3 regions of the Shumkonia mesophila genome follow, and region 3 is predicted to be linked to each of the others. Evidence: riboswitches for the same ligand, from Rfam matches in the RefSeq annotation. Region 3 holds a riboswitch; each other region holds the start of a gene.
The links. A riboswitch is a leader RNA that binds a small molecule or an ion and turns the genes downstream of it on or off. The one in region 3 is predicted to bind cobalamin.
Positions count from the first base shown of each region.

Region 1: another riboswitch for cobalamin. It lies ahead of ODR01_RS10735 (ribonucleoside triphosphate reductase); the one in region 3 lies ahead of metE (5-methyltetrahydropteroyltriglutamate--homocysteine S-methyltransferase).
Region 2: another riboswitch for cobalamin. It lies ahead of ODR01_RS15365 (TonB-dependent receptor); the one in region 3 lies ahead of metE (5-methyltetrahydropteroyltriglutamate--homocysteine S-methyltransferase).

Region 1 covers NZ_JAOTID010000005.1:190,888-196,806, forward strand. Annotated here, with positions in the region: gene ODR01_RS10720 (glutamine--tRNA ligase/YqeY domain fusion protein) at 1-595, shown strand, start outside; gene ODR01_RS10725 (anaerobic ribonucleoside-triphosphate reductase activating protein) at 599-1,294, opposite strand; gene nrdD (anaerobic ribonucleoside-triphosphate reductase) at 1,295-1,489, opposite strand; gene ODR01_RS10735 (ribonucleoside triphosphate reductase) at 1,504-3,540, opposite strand; cobalamin riboswitch at 3,680-3,934, opposite strand; gene ODR01_RS10740 (DMT family transporter) at 3,974-4,870, opposite strand; gene ODR01_RS10745 (quinone-dependent dihydroorotate dehydrogenase) at 4,890-5,919, opposite strand, start outside.
Region 2 covers NZ_JAOTID010000009.1:65,630-71,548, forward strand. Annotated here, with positions in the region: gene xylA (xylose isomerase) at 1-331, opposite strand, end outside; gene ODR01_RS15350 (LacI family DNA-binding transcriptional regulator) at 732-1,766, shown strand; gene glxR (2-hydroxy-3-oxopropionate reductase) at 1,836-2,714, opposite strand; gene otnI (2-oxo-tetronate isomerase) at 2,751-3,530, opposite strand; cobalamin riboswitch at 3,759-3,973, shown strand; gene ODR01_RS15365 (TonB-dependent receptor) at 4,184-5,919, shown strand, end outside.
Region 3 covers NZ_JAOTID010000006.1:155,328-161,246, forward strand. Annotated here, with positions in the region: gene ODR01_RS12130 (PepSY-associated TM helix domain-containing protein) at 1-739, opposite strand, end outside; gene metE (5-methyltetrahydropteroyltriglutamate--homocysteine S-methyltransferase) at 878-3,175, opposite strand; cobalamin riboswitch at 3,383-3,616, opposite strand; gene ODR01_RS12140 (NAD(P)-binding domain-containing protein) at 3,781-4,554, shown strand; gene ODR01_RS12145 (glutamine amidotransferase) at 4,551-5,258, shown strand; gene rquA (rhodoquinone biosynthesis methyltransferase RquA) at 5,493-5,919, shown strand, end outside.

The DNA.
Region 1 (5,919 bases), on a different contig from region 3:
GGAACTCGATGCCATCAACAATCCCGAGGACCCGGCGGCCGGCAGCCGCAAGGTGCCCTTCGGCCGTGAGATCTTCATCGAGCGCGACGACTTCATGGAGGAACCGCCCAAGAAGTTCTTCCGCCTGGCGCCGGGCGCCGAAGTGAGACTGCGCTACGCCTATTTCGTCACCTGCACGGGGGTGGTGAAGGACGCCGCCGGCCAAGTGACGGAGCTGCGCTGCACCTACGATCCGGCGACGCGAGGCGGCGATTCGCCCGACGGGCGCAAGGTCAAGGGCACGATCCATTGGGTGTCGGCAGCCCACGCGCCGGTGGCCGAGGTCCGGCTCTACGACCACCTGTTCGCCAAGCCCGATCCGGGCGCACGCGGCGATTTTGTCGACGACATCAACCCGCACTCCCTCACCGTGCTGACCGACTGCCGGATCGAGCCGGCGCTGGCCGAAGGCGCCCCCGGCGAGGCGGTGCAGTTCGAGCGCCAGGGCTATTTCTGTTTCGATCGCGACTCGGCTCCGGGCAAGCCGGTGTTCAACCGCACCGTGGCCCTGCGCGACACCTGGGCCAAGATCCAGGCCAAGGACGGCAAAGGGTAAGGGTCAGGCCCGACGGACGGTGAACCCGTCGAAGCGGCCGGCCAGGCGTTCGAGGAAGGGCCCGTCGTCAAGCAGGACGGTCCCGGGAAAGCGGCCGGGCGCCTTCGATTCGCGGCATTCCTGAAGGGCCCACGTGCGGACCCCGCGGCCGGCCAGATCGTCGGCCAGCCGCAACAGGTCGTCGCGGCTTACCAGCCTCTCGTCGACGGTGGTGCGGACTTCGTAGGCGACGCCAGCGGCCTGTACCTCGGCCAGGCTGCGGGACGCCTTCTCGCCGTTGCCGGCGATGCCGGTGACCCCGGCGTAGGCGTCAAACGCCGTCTTGGCGTCGAATCCCACCCAGTCGAGATGGGGCAGCAGGTGCCGCAGGCGGGCGGGATGGCTTCCTCCGGTGTGCAGGGCGACGGAAAAGCCCATGGCCTTGATCCCCGCCACGGCGTCGACGACGGCGGCCTGCAGCAGCGGTTCGCCGCCGCTGACCACCACGGCATCGAGGAATCCCCGCCGTTTGCGCAGGAAGGCCCGGATGTCGCCCCAGGCAACGGGATGCTCCGCCTGCCGTTTCAGCAGGTGGGGGTTGTGGCAATAGGGGCAGCGCCACGGGCAACCCTGGCAGAACAGCACGGCCGCCAGACGGCCCGGATAGTCGATGGTGGTGAGCGGCGCCATTCCGCCCACCACCAGGTCGTCGGCCGCCATCTAGCGGTCGGCGGCGGGCGCCAGGCCGGGTTCCCGGAAGGGAAGACGTTCGGCCTGTTCGCTTTTCTTGCCCGGATTGAACTCGCTGATCGGGCGGTGATAGCCCATGACCCGGGTCCAGATCTCGCAGGGCTGGCGTTCCTCGTCGGCGAGGCGGATTTCGGAAGGGTGGAAATCAGGGGTGGAACCGTGCATCGGAAACTCCTCGATCAGGCGGCGGCCGCCTCGGCCCGCTTGCGGGCAAGGATGTCGGCGTCGCATTTGGGACAGAACTTCTGGGCGCCGGCCAAATAGCCGTGCACCGGGCAGATGGAGAAGGTGGGGGTGATCGTCACATAGGGGATGCGGAAGCGTTCCAGCACCCGGCGGACCAGGGTCTTGCAGGCTTCCGCGCTGGAAATCCGCTCGCCCATGTAGAGGTGCATGACGGTGCCGCCGGTGTAGCGCGCCTGCAGCGCCTCCTGGTGCTCGAGCGCCACGAAGGGGTCGTCGGTGAAGCCGACCGGCAATTGCGAGGAATTGGTGTAGTAAGGGGCCTCGGCCGTTCCCGCCTGCAGGATGTCGGGAAAGCGCTTGCGATCCTCGCGGGCCAGCCGATAGGTGGTGCCCTCGGCGGGCGTGGCTTCGAGGTTGTAAAGATGGCCGGTTTCCGCCTGAAAGCCGATCATCCGCTCGCGCACGTGGTCGAGCAGGCGGCAGGCCATGGCGTGGCCGAAATCGTCGGTGATGTCGTGGGCGCCGCCGGTGAAGTTGCGGATCATCTCGTTGATGCCGTTGACGCCGATGGTCGAGAAGTGGTTGCGCAGGTGGCCGAGGTAGCGCTTGGTATAGGGGAATAGCCCGGCGTCCAGGTGGCGCTGGATGACCTTGCGCTTGATTTCCAGGCTGGTGCGCGCCAGCGCCAGCAGCGTGTCGAGGCGGGCCAGGAGGCCCGCCTCGTCGTGTTTGAAGAGATAGCCCAGCCGGGCGCAATTGAGCGTGACGACGCCGATGGAACCGGTCTGCTCGGCCGATCCGAACAGGCCGTTGCCGCGCTTCATCAGCTCGCGGAGGTCGAGCTGAAGCCGGCAGCACATGGAGCGCACCATGCCCGGCTCCAGGTCCGAGTTGAGGAAGTTCTGGAAATAGGGCAGGCCGTATTTGGCCGTCATCTCGAACAGCCGCTCGGTATTGGGGCCGTCCCAGGGGAAATCCTTGGTGATGTTGTAGGTGGGAATCGGGAAGGTGAAGACGCGACCCTTGGCGTCGCCCTTCATCATCACCTCGATGTAGGCGCGGTTGATGAGGTCGAGTTCGGGCTGCAATTCGCCGTAGGTGAAGGGCATCTCGCGGCCGCCGATGACCGGGGCCTGCTCGCGCAGGTCCTCGGGTACCACCCAGTCGAGCGTGATGTTGGTGAACGGCGTCTGGGTGCCCCAGCGCGACGGCACATTGAGGTTGTAGATGAACTCCTGGATCGACTGGCGGACCTCGTCGTAGGAAAGGCCATCCTTGCGGATGAAGGGCGCCAGATAGGTGTCGAAGGAACTGAACGCCTGGGCGCCGGCCCACTCGTTTTGCAGGGTGCCCAGGAAGTTGACCATCTGGCCGACGGCGCTGGACAGATGCCGGGGTGGCCCCGCCTCGACCTTGCCGGGAACGCCGTTGAAGCCGTCGAGCAAAAGCGAGCGCAGCGACCAGCCGGCGCAATAGCCCGACAGCATGTCGAGGTCGTGGATGTGCAGGTCGCCGTCCCGATGCGCCGCCCCGACCTCGGGCGGGTAGACGTGGCTCAGCCAGTAGTTGGCGACCACCTTGCCCGACACGTTGAGGATCAGGCCGCCCAGGGAATAGCCCTGGTTGGCGTTGGCGCTGACCCGCCAGTCGGCGCGTTCCAGGTATTCGTTGATGGACGAGGCGACGTCGACCAGGGTCTGGCGGTCGCGGCGCAGCTTGCCGTGCTGCTCGCGATAGACGATGTAGGCCCGGGCCGTCCTGAAGTGGTTGGCGGAAATCAGGACCTGCTCGACGATGTCCTGGATCTGCTCGATGGCGGGGGCGCCGGCCTCGAAGCGGTGGCGCAGCACCTTCAGCACCTGGGCCGTCAGCAACCGGGCCTCCTCCTCGCCGAACTCGCCCGCGGCCTCGCCGGCGCGGCGCACCGCCGAGACGATGCGTTCGCCGTCGAACGGCACCACCCGACCGTCCCGCTTGATGACTTGGCCGGGGACGAAACGGGATGCGGCCAGCCGGTCTTTTTCGTTCATGGACATTCCCTTCCTTTCCGTCGCGGGTCGGCGACGGGAACGCGCGAAGGGAAGGGAAACGCGGGCGCGGCAAGGCGACGCCCACGGCTCCGTGGCCCCAGATCGCGAAGGCCCGAACGCCGAACCGCGCGATCGGTTGTCGCGGTTCATGTTCCCGGCAGGTTTTCGGACTTGGAGGCGATCCCCTGGCGCCGGATGATTCCGGACGCCCGGGGTGGGCCTCGAGCCGCGGCTTCCCGATCCGTCGATCAGTGCCTGCGGGGCCGAACGCTCGGCACCGCCTGCGGCTCTTGTTCCTCCTTACCGCTGCGCGTCAGTTCCGGATTCGCACCGGATTCCCTGTTGCCGTTCGCCACAATATCTTGCGTCGAACACCAGGAACTCGAACAGGCTATACCAAATATGGGACCCCGACAAGGCGTTAGGAGGGCTGTCAGGAAGGGCCACTTTCGGTACGGCGGCGATGCCGCTCGTGGCGCGAGATGAACAGGATGGTACCGACGATCAGGGCCATGCCGGCGAACGCCCAAAGATCTGGCAACTCGCCGAAGAACACCATGCCGAGCAGCACGGCGATGGGCAGCCGGGTGAAATCGACCGGCGTCACCGCCGTCGGGCTGCCGATGGCGTAGGCGCGGGCCTGGGTGACGAGGCCGAGGGCGCCGGTCAGCCCAAGGACGATCAGCCACGTCCATTCGACGGCGTTCGGCGTCTGCCAGGCCAGCACGGTCGAGGGCGCCGTGAACACGGCCCCGAAGAACTGGACGTAGAAGGCGAGCTTGGTGGGCGACTCGGTGGCCGATAAGCGCTTCACGTAGATCATGGCAAGCGACAACAGAAAAGCGCTGGCCAGCGCCGCCAGGGCCGGCAGGCTGATTTCGACGTCGGGGCGGGCGATGACCAGGATGCCTGCGAAGCCGATGACGGTGGCGATGCCGCGGGCCGGACCGGCGCGCTCGCCCAGCATCAGGTGCGACATGACGATCATCCACAGCGGCGTCGAAAAGGCGAGCGCGACGGCGTTGGCGAGCAGCATGTTGCTGACGGCGTAGATGTAAAGCACGAAGGCGCCGACACCCAGGATCGAGCGCCAGAAATGGGTGGCCAGGCGCTGGGTGGCGAGGCCGCGGAGGCCGTGGCGCAGCAGCCACGGCAGCATGACCAGGGCGCCCAGGGCCATGCGGAAGAAGACGATCTCGACCACCGGCAGGGTGCGGCCCAGGTACTTGCTGATGGCCGCCGTTCCCGTCAGCAGGACGGCGGTAGCCAGCATCCACAGGATGCCCTTGACGTTGTTCGAGAGAGGAGACGGGGCGGCGGAGAACGGCATGGGTGGGCCCCGGGGGCGGTTACGTGTGGGCGGTGCCGACCGCTTCGGCGATGGTCTTGAAACCGTCGCGGGCCAGCAGCCCGCACAGGCCCCGATTGATGCGCCCGACGACTCCCGGCCCCTCATAGACCAGGGCGGTCAGTAGTTGGACCAGCGAGGCACCCAGGCGGATCTTCTCGTAGGCCTGCTCGGCGGTGAACACGCCGCCGACGCCGACGATGCGGTAGCGCCGGGTGTCCATCCGCCTGTACATCTCGCGGATGGAAAAATTGATCAGCGACTCGACCGGATGACCGGAGACGGCGCCGGGCCACGATTCCCAGACCTCCCTCGGCGTCACCAGGTTGTCCGGTTTGCCGGCCGGCAGGTTGAACACGAACCCCGACACGAAATCGTGCCCCTCGGCCGCTTCGAGCAGCATCTCGATGCCGGGAATGCCGCTTTTTGGCGACACCTTGAGGAAGACCGGGCAGGGGATGCCGACTTCGCCAAGCGCCGCGAGGAAGCGTTCGACGTGCGGTTTGTCGGCGAAAAAGTCCCGGCCCATCTCGGTGTTGGGGCAACTGAGATTGAGGGTGAGATAGTCGGCGTCATCCTTGAACAGCCGGACGGAGCGCAGATAGTCGCCGATGATCGCGTCCTCGCCGTCCGGGCAGGCGCCGGCGCCGCGGTTCGTCTTGACGATGTTGACGCCGAGCGGCACCGCAAGACGGGCGGCGGCGACGCGCTTGGCGATGATGTCGGCGCCGTCGTTCTGCAAGCCGTAATGCACGACCAGGGCGCGGTCGGCGGGCAGGCGGAAAAGACGCGGCTTCGGATTGCCGGCCGAGGGATCGGCCGAGACGGAACCGATCTCGACGTGCCCGAAGCCGAGGCCGGCCAGCGCGCGAACCGCCTCGCCGCTTTTGTCATAGCCGGCGGCCAGCCCCAGCGGGTTGGCGAACGCGAGGCCGCAGACCTCGGTCTCCAGGGACGGGTCGGCAAAGCCGTACAGGGCGGAAAGAAGGCCCTGCGCCCATCCCACGCGGGCGGCCGTCTCGATCGAGGCG
Region 2 (5,919 bases), on a different contig from region 3:
TCGCCCCTTCCGGCGCCAGATCGCGGTCGTGGAAGCAGAAGAAGGGTACGCCCAGCTTGCCCAGGAATTCGAAGGCGACGGCAAGCTTGCACTCGGCCAGGGCCAGCGGATCGCCGGCCCCCATCCACGGCCGGGCCAACGTGGAGGCGCCGAACATGTCGAGGCCGTCTCCGCAGAAGCTGTGCCAGTAGGCAACGGCGAAGCGCAGGTGATCCTCCATCCGCTTGCCCAGCACCCGGCGCTCCGGGTCGTACCAGCGGAAGGCCAGCGGATGGCTCGCCTGCGGTCCTTCGTAGGCGATCTTGTCCACAGTCGAAAAATATGGTGTCACGGCCCAGTCCCTTTTTCCGCACGTTGGCGGTCTTGCTATCGTTGGCATCGGCATGAGGCATTTTGCCTGATGTCGAATGCCTCAAAATGATGTTTTTTCCTCTCGCTGATGTCAACATCGTTTTTTTGCCGTCCCGTTTCCGCCCTCTTGTCTTTTCAGTAAACGCCGGAAATTTTGGGTTATTGACCCGCCTGACCGGTCCCACCCAAAATGATGTTTTTGCCATCATTTTGAGGGTTTTCGACGTTGCCAGGAAACGTCGGGCGGCATAGGATAGACGTTCCGGGTAAGGCCTTCCGCCTTGACAGGAGAAGGATCTTTGCCGTTGATCACCAGGCTTTCAGGCAAGCGACGCGGGGGAAATCATGCCGGCACGCAAGGGGCCGCAGAGAGACGCAAGGTGAGACGGGTCGGCGTGCGGCTGGCCGACGTCGCCCGCGAGGCCGGCGTCAGCCTTGCCACCGTGGATCGGGTAGTCAACGAGCGCCCCGGCGTGCGGCGGCGCACCGCCGACCATATCTGGGACACCATCCAGCGCCTCGAGTCGACGCCGCTGCCGGGGCAATCGGCGGCGGGCCGGTGCCCGCTTCATTTCGACGTCGTCCTGCCGGCCGGCCACAACACCTTCATGCAGAACCTCGACGATCAGGTGGTGGCCCTCGGCCGCGAACTGTCGGCCCAGGACGCAACGGTGACCTGCCATCGGATCGAGGGGTTCAATCCGGCCGTTCTTGCCGCCACCCTCCTCGATCTTGGCGAGACGTCGAACGGCCTGGCCATCGCCGCCCTGGAAAATCCCGTCGTGCGCGAGGCGGTCAACCTGTTGGCCGAACGGGGGGTGCCGGTGGTCACCCTGGTGTGCGACCTGTCCAACGCCCGCACGGTGGGCTACGTCGGCCTCGACAACCGGGCCGCCGGGCGCACCGCCGGCTATCTGATGGGGCGTTTCGCCGGCGGCCGGGCCGGCCCGGTGGCGCTGATCGCCGGCAGCATCGGGCTCAGCTATCGCGACCATCAAGAACGCGAACTGGGCTTTCGCGACGCGCTGTACGAGCATTTCAGCAATCTGACCATCGCCGACCGCTTCGAGGACCTGGACGACTTCCAGAAGGGCCACGAGCAGACCAACATCATCCTCGACCGCTTCCCCGACCTGCTTGGCATCTACAACATCGGCGGCGGCACGCGGGGCATCGCCGCCGCCCTGAAGGAGCGCGGCGTCGCCGGCCGGGTCATCTTCATCGGCCACGACATCACCCGCTTCACCCGCCAGTTCCTGATCGACGGCGTCATGGACGCGGTGATCAACCAGGACGTCACCCACGAGGCGACGGCGGCGCTGCAGCATCTGCTGGCCTTCCACAACCGGCCGCTGCCCTCGCCGCGGCTGGGTGCGCCGCGCATCGAGATCTTCGTGCGCGAGAACATGCCGTAAGGCAATTCCCAAAAAGAAAGGGCCGGCGCCGCCCGCGGCGGTACCGGCCCCCGTTATGCGAGATTGGACTTAGGCGACGGTGTGATTGGCCAGCATCTCGAGAGCCTTGACCATGGCCGAATGATCCCAGGCCGAACCGCCGTTGGCGGCGCAGGCGTTGAACAGTTCCTGCGCCGTCGCCGTGTTGGGCAGCGACACGCCCAGCTTGCGGGCGGAAGAAAGGGCCAGGTTCAAGTCCTTCTGATGCAGCTCGATGCGGAAGCCCGGATCGAAGGTCCGCTTGACCATCCGGTCTCCATGGATCTCCAGGATCTTGGAGGATGCGAAACCGCCCATCAGGGCCTGGCGAACCTTGGCCGGATCGGCCCCCGCCTTGGAGGCGAACAGCAGCGCCTCGCCCACCGCCTCGATGGTCAACGCGACGATGATCTGGTTGGCCACCTTGCAGGTCTGGCCGTCGCCGTTGCCGCCGACCAGCGTGATGTTCTTGCCCATCAGGTCGAACAGCGGCTTGATCTTGTCGAACGTCGCCTGCTCGCCGCCCACCATGATGGTGAGGCTCGCCGCCTTGGCGCCGACCTCGCCGCCCGACACCGGGGCATCCAGGTACTGGGCGCCCAGCGCGTTGATCTTCTTGGCGAACTCCTTGGTCTCGACGGGGGCGATCGAGCTCATGTCGACGACGATCTTGCCCTTGAGGTTGGCCTCGGCCACCCCATTCTCGCCGAACAGTACCGCCGCCACATGCGGCGTGTCCGGAACCATGACGATGATCACGTCGCCGAAGGCGGCTGCTTCCTTCGACGAACCAACCTTCTTCGCCCCCTTGTCCAGAACCTCCTGGCGGATGGTCCCCACGTCGTAGACGACAACCTCGTGGCCCCCCTCCAGCAGGTGAACCGCCATCGGCGCGCCCATGATTCCGACCCCAATGAAACCGATCTTCATGGTCTTCTCCTTTTCCTTCAAATCCTGAGAAATGGCTTACTTCCTGTAGGGCGCGAACCAGCCGAGCCCGGCTTCGGTGCCGGCCGCCGGCACGTACTCGCAGCCGATCCAGCCGTCGTAGCCGGCCTCGTCGATGGCCTTGAACAGGAAGGGATAGTTGATCTCGCCGGTGCCCGGCTCGTGCCGGCCGGGGGTGTCTGCCAGCTGCATGTGGCCGATGACGCCGATGTTGGCCTTGATGGTGTTGGCCAGTTCGCCCTCCATGCGCTGCATGTGGTAGATGTCGTACTGCAGCTTGAGGTTCGGCGCCGCCACCTCGGCGATGATGTCGATCGCCTGCTTGGAATAGTTCAGATAGAAGCCCGGCATGTCGCGGAAGTTGATCGGCTCGATCACCAGCATCAGGCCGGCCTTGGCGGTTTCCGCCGCCGCGAACCTGATGTTGGCGACATAGGTGGCGCGCAACTTGTCCTCGGCGACGCCCTTCGGCTTGAGACCCGCCATGGCGTGCACGCGCGAGCACTTGAGCGCCTTGGCGTAGTCGATGGCCTTGCCAACCGAATCTTGGAACTCGCCGACCCGGTCGGGCAGGCATGCCAGGCCGCGTTCGCCCTTGGCCCAGTCGCCGGGCGGCATGTTGAACAGCACCTGGGTGAGCCCGTTCTCGGCCAGCTTGGCGGCCAGGTCGTCCTTGGCGTAGGCATAGGGAAACAGGTACTCGACCCCCTGGTAGCCGGCCTTGGCGGCGGCCTTGAAGCGATCGAGGAAATCGACCTCGTTGAACTGCATCGACAGGTTGGCGGCGAATTTCGGCATGGCACACTCCCTTGGGCTCCGACCCGATCCCGGATCGTCTCTCGCACCCCTCCTAATTCCTCGGAGAGCGGACGACAAGAACTCTCGCCTCGAAAACGTTTCGCCAGGAGAAAAAACACGAAAGATTCTGAAAGTCACCCGCCCCCAGGTATACCGGCCGGCGGCCCGGCGGGCAAACGATTGAGTGGCCCACCGGCTCTTGACGCAAAATCGCCGCTCCCTTAGCCTGGGAAAGTTCAAGGTGACGGTTTCATCCGCAAGCCTCGGCCGGCGGATGGAAAAAAGGGAACACGGTGCGATCCCAAATCGGATTCAGTCCGTGGCTGCCCCCGCAACTGTGAGCGGCGAGTCTGTGCCCCAAGAAGCCACTGGGAAACTGGGAAGGCGGGGCGCCAGGACAATGACCCGCAAGCCAGGAGACCTGCCGCCACCTGCGTCACCTACCAGTGGACGGGGTCTTTCCAGTGGTCCGGTATTCCGAGTGCGGTGACGCCGCTTTTTGGTGTGGCCGCATGGGAAAATCGGACCGCGGATCATGGATATCTTTCAGTCAAGACCCGTGAAGGGAACGCCGGACGCCAGGGGTGCGTGCCGGTTCCCGACGTCTTTCTCGTGCGTGCTTCTTTCCCTTTCCGTCGAAGGAGGCAGGACTCATGAGAAACTATCGAAATCGCTATCGAAACGCTGTTGAAACCTTGGTGCTCGCCGGCGCGCTTGCCGCCGCCGGCTTCGTCACTGCGGCCGCCCAGGAACCGGACGGCCAACTGGAGGAGGTGGTGGTCACCGCCAGCCGCTTGGGCGTCGGCCTGCCCGGCACCTCGACGACGGTGATCGAGGCCGAGGACATCGCCCGCTCGCCGGCCACCACGCTGCCCGACCTGTTGTCCCGCGAGGCGGGGGTGCAGAGCCGCGACTTCTACAGTGCGTCGGGCGCCGATTCGGCGGTCGACATCCGGGGCTTCGGCGCGACGGCGTCGTCGAACACCCTGGTCCTGGTCAACGGCCGCCGGCTGAATGACTTCGATCTGGCCGGCGTCGACTGGAGCAACATCCCGCTCGAAAGCATCGAGCGCATCGAGATCACGCGCGGCAACGCCGGCGCCGTGCTTTATGGCGACGGCGCGGTGGGCGGCGTCGTCAACATCGTCACCAAGACGGCGGTCCCGCAGGGCCCCTCGGGCAAGGTCAGCGCCAAATACGGCTCTTACCAGCACCGCGAGACCAACGTGTCGGCAACCCACGGCGCCGGCGACGTATCGCTCAGCGCCTATGGCACCCTCATCGACGCCCAGAACTATCGCGACAACAACGATCTGACCCAGCGCAACCTGGTCACCGAGGCAAGGCGACGCACCGACGAGGGCCAGGTCTACGTCAACCTGGGCGTCGACGATCAGCGCCTGGGCACACCGGGCGCCCGGCGGGTCACCCTGACCAGCACCCAGTTGGAACCCGAAAGCGTACGGCGCCAAGCCACCACGCCCGACGACTACACCCGGCAGAACGGCGTCGCGCTGACCGTCGGCGGCACCCGCCGGATCACCAAGAATGTCGAAGCCGTCCTCGATGCCGGCTACCGCATCAAGGACACCGAGGCGCGTACGGTCAGCAACTTCGGCCCGCAATTCGATGCCTACGTCGATACCGAGCTGGCGACCTTCTCGCTGACGCCCCGGCTCAATATCGACGCCGACCTGTGGCGGCGGCCGACCGACACCACCCTCGGCATCGACTACTACTACTCCGACTACAATTCGGACCGCCAGCTGTCCCCCGACGGCGCCGCCTATCACCGCTACGACGGCAAGCAGCACAGTGCCGCCCTTTATGCGCAGAACACGCTGGCTTTCTCCGACACGCTCGACCTGTCGGCCGGCGGCCGCGTCCAGTCCACCCGCTTCACCGCGGGAGACATCTACGATCCCAGCCTGCTGGCCTTTCCGGCCTTCGACGGTCATCGCGAGTCCTTGACCGACACCAGTAACGACTTCGCCCTGAATGCCGGCCTCGATTACCGGCTGACCGACAGCGTGGCCCTGTTCGGCCGTGTGGCCCGCAGCTTCCGGGCGCCGACCGTCGACGAACGCGTCGGTTCCGACCCCAGCCACAAGTCCTTCGTGCTCAAGACCCAGACATCGCGGGACGCCGAGGTCGGCACCCGGCTGAGCTTCGGCAAGGTCGAGGTACAATCCAGCGCCTACTACATGGCGCTGCGAGACGAGCTGCACTACGACCCCGACTCCGGCGTCAACAAGAACTTCGACCCGACCCGCCGCTACGGCGTCGAGAACAGCCTGGACTGGCGGGCCACCGAGACCGTCGGCGTCAAGGCCAACCTCACCTACACAAAGGCCGAGTTCACCGACGGCCCCTACAAGGGCAACACCGT
Region 3 (5,919 bases):
CCATCGGCTGGATGCCCTGCGGCGTCACCGCATAGAGGCGGTACTCGCCGTCCTCGACCAGGCGGGCCATGACGCGACCGCCCTGCGGCCGCAGCCAAACCAGCGAGGAAAGATCGTGGTCGCGACCGACGATGTCGACGGCCTGGGCCAGCTTGAGCGGCGCACCCTGGGCCGCGGGAGCCGCCGGCGGCGTCGCGAAGGTGACGCCCGCCGCCATCAAGAGCGCGGTCAGGGGCGAGAGCACGGTGAGCGGCAGCAACCCCCAGGCCATCGCCTTGTGCCAGCCGCCGAGCGTATTGGCGAAGCGCGGCCACCCCATCAGCCCGCCGAGGAGGACGAGGACGAGCATCGCCGCCGTCGAAGCGATGACCAGCCAGCCGGCATCGATGAGCAGCCGCTCGTGCAGGCCGCGCATGGTGCCCATGACGGCGGCCAGCGTCGAGGGCCCGGGCTTGGCCTCGCCGCTGGCGGCATCGACCGTGACGCCGCCGCTGCGCCCGGCGCCCATCGTCAGCGTGCCGTCATAGCTGCGATAGACGAGAGCGCGCGCCTGGCCGTTGGGATCGTGCTGGGCCAGAAGGGTCTGAACCCGTTCGGCGGAGAGCGAGTCCGGCACGATGGCGCCGGTCACCAGCCACGGCTCGAACGACAGAACCAGCCCGGTGACGATCACCACGGCCAGCGGGGCCGTGAAGATGAGCGCCAGCCAACGATGAAGCTTCAAGAACCACGCCTTCATGAGTCTCCCTCCCAAGGACTTGGGGTCGCGTCGAGATAGGAATAGCTTTCATTCGTTTCCGGATGATGTCCGGTTTGTAACCGAATGTATCCGACGGACTACCCCCTCCGACGCCGAAGCCGTCGCCCTGCTCGGAGCTTACCGCGAAGCAAGCCTCATCCGGCGCGCCGCCTCGACCATGTTGACCAGGGCGGGACGGACTTCCTCCCACTTGCGGGTTTTCAGGCCGCAGTCGGGATTGACCCAGATCTGATCGGGCGCCAGACGCTCGGCGGCCTTGGCGAGCAAAGCTGTCATCTCGTCGATAGACGGACAGCGCGGGGTGTGGATGTCGTAGACGCCCGGCCCGATGTCGTTCGGGTAGCGGTAGGTCGCGAACGCCTCCAAAAGCTCCATCTTCGAGCGCGCGGTCTCGATGGAAATGACGTCGGCGTCCATGGCGCCGATGGAATCGATGATGTCGTTGAACTCCGAGTAGCACATGTGGGTGTGGATCTGGGTGGCATCGGCGACGCCGCACGCCGTAAGGCGGAAACACGCCACCGCCCAGTCGAGATAGGCCCGCCAATCGGCGCGGCGCAGCGGCAGCCCCTCGCGGATGGCGGGCTCGTCGATCTGAACGATAGGGATGCCGGCCTTCTCGATGTCGATCACCTCGTCACGCAACGCCAGGGCGATCTGGCGGCAGGTCCGCTCGCGGGGCTGGTCGTCGCGCACGAACGACCATTGCAGCATGGTGACCGGCCCGGTCAGCATGCCCTTCATGGGCTTGGCCGTCAGCGATTGCGCATAGGCCGACCATTCCACGGTCATCGGCCGCGGCCGCGAGACGTCGCCGAAGATGATCGGCGGGCGGACATAGCGCGATCCATAGCTCTGCACCCAGCCGTGCCGGGTGAAGGCGTAACCGGAAAGCTGTTCGCCGAAATACTGCACCATGTCGTTGCGCTCGAATTCGCCATGGACGAGGACGTCGATGCCGACGTCTTCCTGCCAGCGCACCGCCGTCTCGGTCTCCTTGCGCAGAAAGGCCCGGTAGTCGGAATCGCCGAGCGTCCCCTTGGCATGGGCGGCCCTGGCCTTGCGCACCTCCTCGGTCTGCGGGAAGGAGCCGATCGTCGTGGTCGGGAAGGCCGGCAATGCCAGGCGATCCCGTTGCAGCGGCCGGCGAGCGGGAAAGGGCTTCTGGCGGCGCGTCATGTCCGGCGTCACCGCATCGAGGCGCGCCTTGACCTTTCGGTCGTGGATTTTGGACGAGGCCTGGCGCGTCATCGCCGCCGCGGCCGAGGCCTCCAGTTCGTCGGCCACCGCGTTGCGCCCCCGGTCGATGGCGCGCCCGAGGATCGCGATCTCGCCCACTTTCTGAACCGCGAAGGCCAGCCAGCTTCTGAGATCGGGATCGAGAGCGGTTTCGAGGTCGAGGTCGATCGGCACGTGCAGCAGCGAGCAGGACGGACCGACCATCAGGCGATCGGTGCCCAGTCGCGCGGCAACGGGCTCGATGCGATCGAGGATTGCCGGCAGATTGGCCCGCCAGACGTTGCGGCCGTCGACGACGCCGAGCGACAGGACGAGACCGGCCGGCGCCCGGGAGAGGACATCGTCGAGCTGGGCGGGCGCCCGCACCAGGTCGAGATGAAGGCCGGCCACGGGAAGCCCGAGCGCGGTATCAAGATTGTCGCCCAGTCCACCAAAATAGGTGGTGAGCAGAAGCTTCAGGTCTGGCGCCGCCGCCGCCAGAACCTTGTAGGCATGGGCCAGGGCATCCCGCTGGGCGTCGGCCAGATCGAGTACCAGGCATGGCTCGTCGATCTGTACCCACTCGGCCCCCGCCCCGGCGAGGCACTTCAGCACCTCGGCATAGACCGGCAGCAGGCCGGGCAGCAAGGAAAGCGGGTCGGGCCCTTCGTCCTTGCTCTTGCCGAGCAGCAGATAGGTGACCGGGCCGAGCAGGACTGGCCGCGTATGGATGCCCAGTGCCTTCGCCTCCAGAAACTCGTCGATCGCCTTGGTCGACGCCAGCGCGAAGGCCTGACCGCGCGCGAACTCCGGGACCATGTAGTGGTAGTTGGTGTCGAACCATTTGGTCATCTCCAGGGCCGGAAGATCGCCGCCGGCCCGGCCGCGCGTCCCGCGCGCCATCGCGAAATAGATCTCGGGCGAAACCGGCCCGCCGCACCATTCGTAGAGGGAGGGAATGACGCCGAGCATGACGCTGGTGTCCAACACATGGTCATAGAGCGAGAAGTCGTTGCTGGGGATGTGGGTGACACCCGTTCCCAGCTGGCGCGCCCAGGCCGCCGCCCGCAAGCCGGCGGCGTCATCGAGGAGCGCCCGGGCGCCGCTCTTTCCGGCCCAGTGGCTTTCAAGGGCTGTCTTCAGTTCGCGGCGGGGGCCGATGCGCGGAAACCCCAGGGTGCTGGTAACGATGGACATGGACGTTGCCTTTCGCGTTCACGCGCCCGACATCGGACGCGAAGCTGGGTGAGCGGGCGGGGAACCGGATTCGGCACGCCGGGAAGAGGGCGACATCGTCTCAATACCCCATCATCAATGGGGGCATGGACCGAGCGGACGCATGCAGGACACCCAGATGGCGCCGGGCCATCTTTCGCAAGCGGCCAACCGGGACACCCCGCCCGAGGACGTTCACAGGTCGCGGCAGGTTTCCTGGCTTACGGGTCAACGTCGCTGTCTGGCCTTCCCGGCACCTTATGGCGCCAGTGACACGTCTCGACAGCGGCTCGCCGCTTACAGTTGCGGGGGCAGCCCCGGCTTTGCCATGCGATCCAACGAGCGGACCGGACGGCGCACCGAATTCCCTCTTCACTCCAAATTCCCGAAAGAACCCGGAGAACCACGACGGCCTCAGTTAATCCGAAATCAGCCCGCTTTGTCAATCTTCATATAAAGATATCTTTATGTGATTTTCACTCTCAATTGCGAACCGACGATGCGGCCGGCAGCGGTTGAATTGGGTCCGTCGCAACCTTAATGTGCGCCGATGATCGATCGCGGCGACTGCATTGGGGGAGGCGTTCATGCACATCGGCTTCATCGGCACCGGCAACATCGCCGCGGCGACGGTCAGGGGATTGTGCACGGCCGCGCCGGCCCCCGAACGGGTGCTGATCTCGCCCCGCAATGCCGAGAAGGCGGCGGCGCTGGCCGCCGAATTTGCCCAAGTCGAGGTCGCCCCCGACAACCAGGCGGTCATCGACGGCAGCGACTGGGTCTTCATCGCGGTGCGTCCGCCGCAGGTTGAACCCGTGATTTCGCCACTCAGCTTCCGCCCCGACCACAAGGTCATCAGCCTGGCCGCCGCCATCCCCCTCGCCACCCTTGCGCGGCTGGTCAAGCCGGCCGGGCGCATCGTGCGCGCCGTGCCGCAGCCGACGGTGGCCCGCCATACCGGGCCCATCGCCGTGTATCCCTCCGACGCCGAAGCCGTCGCCCTGCTGGGGCGGATCGGCAACGTCGTTCCGGTCGACGACGAGCACCAGTTCGACGCCTTGTGCACGGTGACCGCCATCGCCGCCTCGCAATTCGCCTTCCTGGGACGGGTCGCCGACTGGCTGGCCAGGGAGGGTGTGGAACCCAAGGCCGCCATCCGCTTCACCACCGCCATCGCCCAGACCATCGCCACCGATGCCGACAAGGCCGAGAGGCACGGCTTTCCCGCCCTCATCAACGAGGTCTCGACGCCCGGCGGCATGAACGAGCAGATCCTGCGCATGATGAGCGAAGGCGGCGGTTTCGATCCCATCGATGGCGCGCTCGACGCCATCCTGGCCCGTTACAAGAGGCCGTCATGAAACGGGCGCTCATCCTCCGCCACGTGGCGTTCGAGGACCTGGGCAGCCTGGAGCCCGTGCTGCTTGGGCGCCGGTTCGGCGTTACCTACGCCGAGGCGCCGACCGCCGATTTCGCCGCGCTGGATACCGTGGACGCCGACCTGCTGGTGGTCCTGGGCGGCCCCATCGGCGTCTACGACACCGCCGACTATCCCTTCCTGGAGCCGGAGATCCAACTGATCGCCCGCCGGCTGGCGGCGGGCCGTCCGACGCTGGGCATCTGTCTGGGTTGCCAGTTGATGGCCCGCGCGCTCGGCGCCCGGGTCTTTCCCTCAGGGCTGAAGGAGATCGGCTGGGCGCCCGTTCGCCTGACCGGGGCCGGGCGGCAATCCTGTCTGGCGCCGTTGGCCGAGGCGGAGGCTAAGGTTTTGCACTGGCACGGCGACACCTTCGACCTGCCGGCCGGCGCCGTCCATCTGGCGGAAACGGATGCCTGCCGCAACCAGGCCTTCAGCCTGGGAGCCCACGCCCTGGCCCTGCAGTTCCACGTGGAGGCGACGGCGGCGGGGCTGGAAAGCTGGTACGTCGGCCATACCGCCGAGATCGCGGCGACGCCGGGAGTTTCGGTGGGCGCGCTCAGGACCGACAGCCAGCGCTTCGCGGCAGGGCTGGCCACGCGGGCCGGGGCGATTTTCGGCCGATGGTTGAACGACGCCGGCCTTTAAGGGCCGGACAGGCATAACCGGGCGGCATAATACCCATGCTTCCATAGGGGTTTGCGCCGGCCCCCGTTCATGCTATGTGGATTAACGAAATGTTCAGCCCATCCAGGGAGGATGGACGAGTGTTTTTTCCGCCGCGGGACATCACCACGCCCCGTTCGCCCCGGTGGTTTTCGGAAGCGGCCCCGAGCCAACGGTGGTCCAAACAGAAGCCCAACAAGAAGAATGGAGATCCGCGTGAATTTCCCCGTTGCGGCCAAAGATATCCCGCGTTCCGACACCTTCGTCGATATTCCCAACCGATCCACCAGCCAGGGTGTTGCCGTGCCCGCTTATCTGAGTGAGGTGTACACCTGGGCCTATCTGGCCCCGACCAACGTCGAGCTGCTCGACCGGTCCATCGTCGTCGACGTTCTGCTGTTCGGCAACGCCCGGCGGCTCATGCGCGGCGCGCTCAAGGAAATCCAGCCCGGCCAGAAGGTGCTGATGGCCGCCCATGTCTACGGCGATTTCGTCAAGCGGCTGGCCGAGCGGGTGGGCCCGCACGGCAGCCTCGACGTCATCGACGTGGCGCCCATCCAGGTCGAACATTGCCGGCGCAAGATCGGCCACTTGGCGCACGTCAACGTGCGCCACGCCGACGCCGCGGCGCCGGGCGGCGGCC